2 regions of the Caproicibacter fermentans genome follow, and region 2 is predicted to be linked to the other one. Evidence: riboswitches for the same ligand, from Rfam matches in the RefSeq annotation. Region 2 holds a riboswitch; the other holds the start of a gene.
What was found. A riboswitch is a leader RNA that binds a small molecule or an ion and turns the genes downstream of it on or off. The one in region 2 is predicted to bind FMN.

Region 1: linked by a shared signal. The riboswitch ahead of ribD (bifunctional diaminohydroxyphosphoribosylaminopyrimidine deaminase/5-amino-6-(5-phosphoribosylamino)uracil reductase RibD) and the one ahead of HCR03_RS02955 (ECF transporter S component) in region 2 are both predicted to bind FMN.

What each region holds. Positions count from the first base shown of each region.
Region 1 covers NZ_CP060286.1:1,182,429-1,186,594, forward strand. Annotated here, with positions in the region: gene HCR03_RS05815 (CoA-acylating methylmalonate-semialdehyde dehydrogenase) at 266-1,783, shown strand; FMN riboswitch at 2,008-2,148, shown strand; gene ribD (bifunctional diaminohydroxyphosphoribosylaminopyrimidine deaminase/5-amino-6-(5-phosphoribosylamino)uracil reductase RibD) at 2,319-3,422, shown strand; gene HCR03_RS05825 (riboflavin synthase) at 3,404-4,042, shown strand; gene HCR03_RS05830 (bifunctional 3,4-dihydroxy-2-butanone-4-phosphate synthase/GTP cyclohydrolase II) at 4,057-4,166, shown strand, end outside.
Region 2 covers NZ_CP060286.1:596,884-601,049, reverse strand. Annotated here, with positions in the region: gene HCR03_RS02960 (CapA family protein) at 1-1,109, shown strand, start outside; FMN riboswitch at 1,147-1,279, shown strand; FMN riboswitch at 1,371-1,507, shown strand; gene HCR03_RS02955 (ECF transporter S component) at 1,515-2,156, shown strand; SAM riboswitch class I at 2,246-2,347, shown strand; gene metK (methionine adenosyltransferase) at 2,440-3,624, shown strand; gene HCR03_RS02945 (hypothetical protein) at 3,669-4,004, shown strand; gene recD2 (SF1B family DNA helicase RecD2) at 4,070-4,166, shown strand, end outside.

The DNA of each region.
Region 1 (4,166 bases), 590 kb from region 2:
TTTCTTCCCTGCCGAGCAACCATAGTATCGAGACCGATCGATTTGTTTTAGAATCGGTTGGAAACAGGCACATATTTTGTTAACTCTAATTCATTCTAAATTGAACAACTTTAGATAATGTGTTGACATTTTATTGGTAATGAGTTAAACTTACATTGTCACAACAGATTTAACATAGCTAAAATATTTTACCGTATTTTGCAGTTTTTTCACGGCAAAAACATTTTAGCAATAAAATCATCATTATTGAAAAGGAGATAAACCTATGGGTACAGTGGAGAGAAAAGGATATTGTGCCAGCGGAGAATGGAAGAAATCAAAAACTCAAAAATGGATGCAGGTCACGAATTCGAGTACCGGCGAAGTCATGGCGGAAGTCCCCTGCTGCACGGTCGAAGAGGTCAACGAGGCCATCGCCTCCGCAGAAGCGGCTTTCCCTTCTTGGTCTAGGATGTCGCTGGCAAAACGCACGCAGTTTATGTTTCAATGGAGAAACGTATTATTGGAGCACCTGGAGGAACTGACCCTGCTCTGTTCTAAAGAATTGGGCAAAAACCTTGACGAAGCAAAGGGAGATATTCTGAAAGCGATTGAGCCGACGGAATTTGCGTGCAGCATATCCTATTCCAGTCAGGGCTCAGCCTCGCTTCAGGTGACGACGGGTTTCGACACGGCTACATACAGAATGCCGCTTGGCGTTGTTGCGGGCATCGTTCCGTTCAATTTTCCGGCAATGATTCCCTGGGGCTGGATGGTTCCTCTGGCGATTGCGACCGGCAATACCGTCGTGCTTAAGGCGGCGAGCTTCACGCCGCTGACATCCATGCGCATTCTGGAGCTTTTCTACAAAGAAGCCGGCTTTCCGAAAGGCGTCGTGAATCTCGTCACCTGCAGCAGAACGGAAGCTGAAATATTCCTTACGGATCCAAGAATCAGGGCCGTCACCTTTGTCGGAACGACAGATGTAGGAAAGCACATCTATTCGGTTGCCGCCGCGAACGGCAAGAGGGTGCAGGCGCAGTGCGAGGCAAAGAACCATGCGTTAATTCTGGAAGACTGCGACCTGGAGAGCACCGTAAACGCAATCATCAACTCTACGTTCGGCTGCGCGGGCATGCGTTGCATGGCGCTTCCGGTATGCGTTGTTCAAGAGAGTATCGCAGACAGATTTGTGGCTCTGCTGAAGGAAAAGGCGCAGAAAATGACCATAGGCTGTTCTTACGATCCGGCGACGAAGCTGGGCCCCGTCGTAAACGCAAAGCATAAGCAGTCTGTCTGCAACTGGATCCAGAGAGGCGTTGAGGAAGGCGCGGAGCTGGTCCTCGACGGACGCGACATTGTCGTTCCCGGTTACGAAAACGGATTTTTCGTGGGTCCCACCATTTTCGACCATGTGAAACCGGGCATGTCGGTCGGTGAGCGTGAAATATTCGGACCCGTCACGATTGTGAAACGCGTAAAGGACTTTGACGAAGGCCTTGCCATAATGAACGCGAATCCGCTCGCAAACGGATCCGTCATCTTTACGCAGAGCGGATATTACGCCAGAAAATTCGAATTGCTCACAGACGGCGGCATGGTCGGTGTCAATGTAGGCATCCCGGTACCTTCAGCCTATTTCCCGTTCTCTGGAAACAAGGATTCCTTTTTCGGTGATCAGCATGTTCTGGGCCTCGACGGCATCCGCTTTTATACCCGCGCGAAGACGGTTACAAAGCATTGGTACGATGAAGCATCCAAAAACAGGCAGGTCGGAACATGGGAAGGCGTCGTGGAGCGGTAAAAAGCTGAATATTCCGGAAGCGCAACGGCTTCAATAAAAGAAAATGCACCTTAAAACGGGTTTCAAGACCCGCTTAAGGTGCATTTTTTGAGCATTATTTTATTTAGCCTCGGAAGAACCTGAAAAGTTGCTGTGCCAAACCTAGTGCGGATTAAATACGAATTAAATGATATTGATTTTTTTATCAACTAGCGTATAATTGATTTAAACAACTGAATAAATTCAAATGTCTTCAGGGCAGGGTGAAATTCCCGATCGGCGGTATAGTCCGCGAGCGCGTAAGCGCAGGGCTTGACATTATGTTCAAGTCAGGATTTGGTGAAACTCCAAAACCGACAGTATAGTCTGGATGGAAGAAGATGTGTTGAAATTGTATGCAGTGCCGAGGTAATGTTCGGCAGTGCTTGATAATACCGTCAGAGCCGGTTTTTCCGTGCCTGATGGTTTTAAGGGCATTCCATACACCTGGATTTTAACACCTGAAAGACATTTCAATGCTTTCAGGTGTTAATTTTTTATTTTAGAGGTGTTGCGATTGTCTGATGAAACTTACATGAAGCTGGCGCTGGAATACGCCGAAAAGGGCTGCGGCTGGGTCAATCCGAATCCGATGGTTGGAGCTGTTGTCGTGAAAGATGACCGTGTGATCGGCACGGGCTATCATCAGCGGTACGGAGAATTGCATGCGGAACGGAATGCTCTCGCTTCCTGCACGGAACCGCCGCAGGGCGCGACCTTGTATGTGACCTTGGAGCCGTGCTGCCATTACGGAAAAACGCCGCCGTGTACGGACGCGATTCTGAAAAGCGGCGTCCGTCGTGTGGTAATCGGTTCGGCCGATCCGAATCCGCTGGTTGCCGGAAAAGGAATTCAGATTTTACGCCGGCACGGGATGGAAGTCACGGAAGGTGTGCTCCGGGAAGCCTGTAGCAAACTGAATGAGGTGTTTTTTCATTTCATTCAGACCAAAACTCCATTCGTTTTGATGAAATACGCCATGACGATGGATGGTAAGACCGCCACGCATTCCGGCAAGTCGAAATGGATCACCGGAGAAGCCGCCCGCAGGCGCGTACAGGAGGACCGGCATCGGTATTCCGGTGTCATGGTGGGTGTCGGCACGATTTTCGCGGACGACCCGCTTTTGACCTGCCGCCTGCCGAACAGCAGGAGTCCCGTCCGCATTATCTGCGATTCCCGATTGCGGATGCCGCTGAGCGCGCAGGTTGTGCGGACGGCGAGAGAAATTCACACCATCATTGCCACCTGCTCACAGGATGAAACCCTTGCGCGCCCCTACCGGAAGGCCGGGTGTGAGGTGGTAACGCTGCCGTCAAAAGACGGGCATATCGATCTGCGCGAGCTCATGGCTGCGTTGGGGGAAAAAGAAATCGACAGCGTTCTGCTGGAGGGCGGCGGTACGCTGAATTGGTCGGCATTGCAAAGCGGCATTGTCAGCAAGGTACAGGCATACGTTGCTCCGAAGCTGTTCGGCGGCGCCGATGCGAAATCCCCGGTGGAGGGAATCGGCGTGGAAGGCCCGAAGAAGGCGTTCCGGCTTGCCTCGCCGCAGGTGATGCGGCTGGGAGAAGATGTTTTGCTGGAAAGCGAGGTGCTCCCATGTTCACAGGAATCATAGAGGAAACGGGGACGATCCGCTCAATCAAAAAAATCGGGCGCTCCGCCGCCCTGACCATCGGCGCATCAGCGGTTCTAGATGGTTTGAGACTGGGCGACAGCATCGCGGTAAGCGGCGTGTGCCTGACGGTCGTTTCCCTGGAGGAAGATTCCTTTTCCGCCGACGTGATGAACGAAACCGCCGCGTGCTCCAACCTTTTGGATATAAAAGTCGGCGGTACGGTCAACCTCGAGCGCGCCATGCCACTGAACGGACGGTTTGGCGGGCATATCGTCGCGGGGCACATCGACGGAACCGGCGTGATCAGCAGTATGCGACAGGATGAAAACGCGATTTGGTTCACCGTCCGGACTTTCCCCCGCATTTTGCGGTATGTGATTAATAAAGGGTCCATTGCCATCGACGGCATCAGTTTGACCGTCGCGGGCGTAACAGAGAAGGATTTCAGCGTGTCCGTGATTCCGCACACGGCCCAAAACACCACGCTTGGAGAAAAACGCGTCGGGTTCACGGTGAATCTGGAAAACGACTGCATCGGAAAATATGTGGAAAAGCTGCTTCGCGCGCCGGGAGGACAGAGCGGTATCTCAAAGGAATTTCTCGCCCGGTACGGATTTTGAAAGGAGAAATCGGCATGTTTGCGTTTAGTACGATAGAAAAAGCGCTTGAAGATTTGCGTCAGGGAAAAATAATTTTAGCAACAGATGATGAGAATCGGGAAAATGAAGGAGATTTGATTTGCGC
Region 2 (4,166 bases):
CAGTGCCATCATCATCCGTATCCTCCTCAGCGGCATCAGAAGCTGCTTCCTCCAAACCGGTTCAAAAGCCGGTTTCCATTACGATTCTGGGTGCCGGGGACGATTTGATTCACAGTTCCGTGTACAACCATGCCCAAAAGCTGGCGGGAGGAAAAGGCTACGATTTTGACCCGATGTATCAACGCGTTGCCGGCACCATACGCGGCGCCGACGTCGCGGTGATTAATCAGGAATCTGTTTTGGCCTCAAAGGCTGCGCCGATTTCAGGCTATCCTCTTTTTAATTCACCGACCGAAGTTGGGGACGAGCTGGTCCATTTAGGGTTCGACGTCATTAATCAGGCGAACAACCATCTGCTGGATATGGGCGAGAAAGGAATCAAGGCAACGCTTGATTACTGGGATACCCAGCCGGTCAAGGTCGTCGGGGCCTATCGAAATGATGAGGACCTTCAGAATATACGGATTGTGGAAGCAAAAGGGATTAAAACGGCCCATATCGGAATCACGGAAATGACCAACGGTTTGTACCTGCCGAAAGGATCAAATTACAGGATCATCTACGCGAGCGATACGGAATTAATCAAAAGCCTGATTCAAAAGGCGAAAAGCATGGCCGACGTCGTCGTAATATCCGTCCATTGGGGAACGGAAGACACTTATACCCTGACGGACAAGCAGAAAAATTTGGCGCAGAATATGGTTGACTGGGGCGCTGATATTATATTCGGAAACCACCCGCATGTGGTGCAAAAGCTCACTTTGCTCATGAGAGCGTCAGATGGGGCAAAATGTCCTGTGATTTTCGCAATGGGAAATTTCATTTCCGGGCAGCTCTATGGCAGAAACATGGTCAGCGGTCTCCTGACCGTGACAATGACAAAAAACTTTGAAACAGGAAAAACAACATACTCCAGTATGAAATTTGAGCCGATTGTCACGCACTATGAAACCGGATTTGAGAATCTTGCGATTTACCCGCTAAGCGAATATACGGACGCGCTGGCAAAGAAACACAGCGTACGGAAACGGACTCCGGAATTCAGCAAGCAGTTCATACAGGATATTATCGACCGGAATATCCCAAAGGAATATCAGGCGGAATCTTGACAGAACCTGATTCCCGTGATATACTGTAAACAAATAAATCAGTCTTCGGGGCGAGGTGAAATTCCTCACCGGCGGTAAAGCGGCATTAAGCCGACAAGCCCGCGAGCGGAAACGCAGATTTTGGTTGAATTCCAAAGCCGACGGTAAAGTCCGGATGGAAGAAGAAAAGCGTTTTATAACGTTTATTCCGTCCCGCATTTTTGCGGGACTTTTTTTATTTCATCCGTTGACCCTGCCGAGCATCCGGGATGATTTTTTAAGAAAAAGGTTCAGGGCGGGGCGAACTTCCCCACCGGCGGTAAAACGGCAACAGCCGATCAGCCCGCGAGCGGCAGTCAGCCGCAGATTTCGGTTCGATTCCGAAGCCGACGGTAAAGTCCGGATGAAAGAAGAGGAGAAAATTAGATGAATTCAATGGATTATGAAAAAGCAGGCAAGAGACAGGGATTAAAGCTGGATGCCAGGAGTATCGCACAGATCGGCGTTCTTTCAGGAATCGCTTTCGTACTGATGATGTTTGAGTTTCCGCTTTGGTTTGCTCCGGCATTTTACCAACTTGACTTCAGTGAAATACCGGTCCTGATCGGAGCCTTTGCAATGGGCCCTGCGGCCGGGGTGCTGATTGAACTGATCAAAGTATTGCTTTATATGCTGATTCACGGCAGTTCTACCGCAGGCGTGGGCGACCTTGCCAATTTTTTATTCGGAAGTTCCATGGTGATTCCCAGCGCGGTCATTTATCAGCATCATAAATCAAGGCGGTATGCGATTGTCGGCTTAATTACCGGAACGCTGGCATTGATTGTAGTCAGCAGCCTGATAAACGCCTATGTGCTCCTTCCTGTTTATGCGGCTGCTTTTCACATGCCGATGAATGCATTAATCAGTATGGGCTCCGCTGTTAACCCATCGATTCAGGGACTTACGACCTTTATTATGCTGGCTGTAGCACCGTTTAACCTGTTTAAAGGAGTTACCGTTTCGTGCCTGACCATGCTGCTGTATAAAAAAGTCAGTCCCATTTTACACAACAGGATAGGCAAATGACATAGAATATGATTAACCGGGTATTTTATGGTTAACGCTTTACAACTTCTGCGGCCTGTGCTATAATTTGCTTATTAAAAATGAATAGGTCCTTATCAAGAGCGACGGAGGGAACAGGCCCTGTGATGTCCGACAACCTGCTTTTAAGAAAGTAAGGTGCCAAATCCTGCGGGAAAGCCGAAAGATGAGGTGGATCAATACCGTCCGGTTTTCCGGACGGTGTTTTTTTATTTTTCAGGGATGGCCTAAGGCCAACTGAGGAAAGTCAGGAGGAAACAAATATATGTCAAAGCATTTTTTTACGTCGGAATCCGTAACGGAAGGGCACCCCGATAAAATGTGTGACCAGATTGCGGACGCCGTTTTGGACGCGATCATAGCCCAGGACCCGGCGGCGCACGTTGCGTGTGAGGTTACGGCGACGACAGGAATCATTCATGTAATGGGAGAAATCTCGACAAACTGTTACGTGGATATTGCCTCCATTGCAAGGGACGTCGTAAAGGATATCGGATACAATAACCCGGATTGCGGTTTTGACGGAAACACCTGCGGGGTATTAACTTCGATTGATGTGCAGTCGCCGGACATCGCCATGGGTGTGGACCGCTCCTACGAAGCAAAAAACGGCGCAACGGATGAAAGCGACCTGATTGGAGCCGGAGACCAGGGGCTTATGTTCGGTTATGCCTGCGATGAAACCCCCGAACTGATGCCGCTTCCTATTTCACTTGCCCATAAACTGGCCAGGCGGCTGAGCGAAGTGAGAAAAACCGGACTGATTCCTTACCTGAGGCCGGATGGCAAAACTCAGGTTACTGTGGAATACGAGGAAGACAGACCTGTCCGTGTGGACACGGTTGTGGTTTCGGCCCAGCATAGCCCGGATGTCACCTTGGAACAGATTCGCGTCGATGTAATGAAACATGTGATTCAGGCGGTGGTTCCACAGCGGTGGCTGGATGAAAAAACAAAGTATTATGTCAATCCAACCGGAAGGTTTGTAATCGGCGGTCCGGTCGGAGACAGCGGGCTGACCGGAAGAAAAATCATCGTTGACACCTACGGCGGATATGCCCGTCACGGCGGCGGCGCATTTTCAGGGAAAGACCCGACGAAGGTCGATCGCTCCGCGTCCTATGCCGCCCGCTACATCGCCAAAAACCTTGTCGCGGCGGGAATAGCCAGAAAATGCGAGGTGCAGCTCGCCTATGCGATCGGCGTTGCCAGGCCTGTCTCCGTCCGTGTCGACACGTTCGGAACTTCACCTTACACGGGAGAAGAACTCTCCGATGCGGTTGAAAAGACATTTGATTTAAGACCCGGCGCGATCATCCGGGATTTGGACCTTCGGCGCCCCATTTTCCGCTCTGTCTCCAATTACGGCCATATGGGCCGGGAGGACCTCGGCGTTTCCTGGGAAAAATGCGATCGTGTGGATGCACTGAAAGCCGTATTGAAAAAATAATCAAAATTCCGCCCCGGCACATAGAATGTGTTGGGGTGGTTTTTATGTTTGAAATTATTTTCAAAAGTGTTTTTGTGCTGTTTGCCATTCTTGGAATTGTGGAAGCATTCCGGATGTTTTTATTCTGGCTGCTGAAAACAAAAAATCCGGGTGGATTTTTTCTGATCGTTTCCATGACCGGGCATGACGAAGAAGCGGAATTGGTTTTAAGAAGTGCCTGCGAGCGGATTAAATGGTTTCCGGACAGTGCAGCGCAGCTTCTGGTCGTCGATTGTGGTATGGACGAAGAGACCAGACGAATCTGTGAAATCGCTTGCTACGAACTGCCGGAAATCCGGCTCTGCCGGCCGGATGAAGTACAAAAGATCCTTTGCCGTTAATATTTGCAAATACATATCGGATCGTTTATACTAGAGATATTACAACGCGAACAAGAGGGAACTGGATGGCGGAAACAGGACTTCTGGAAATGACCGGAACGGTGGAACAGATTATTTTTCGAAACGAAAAAAACGGATATGCCGTTATTGAAATCAATAACG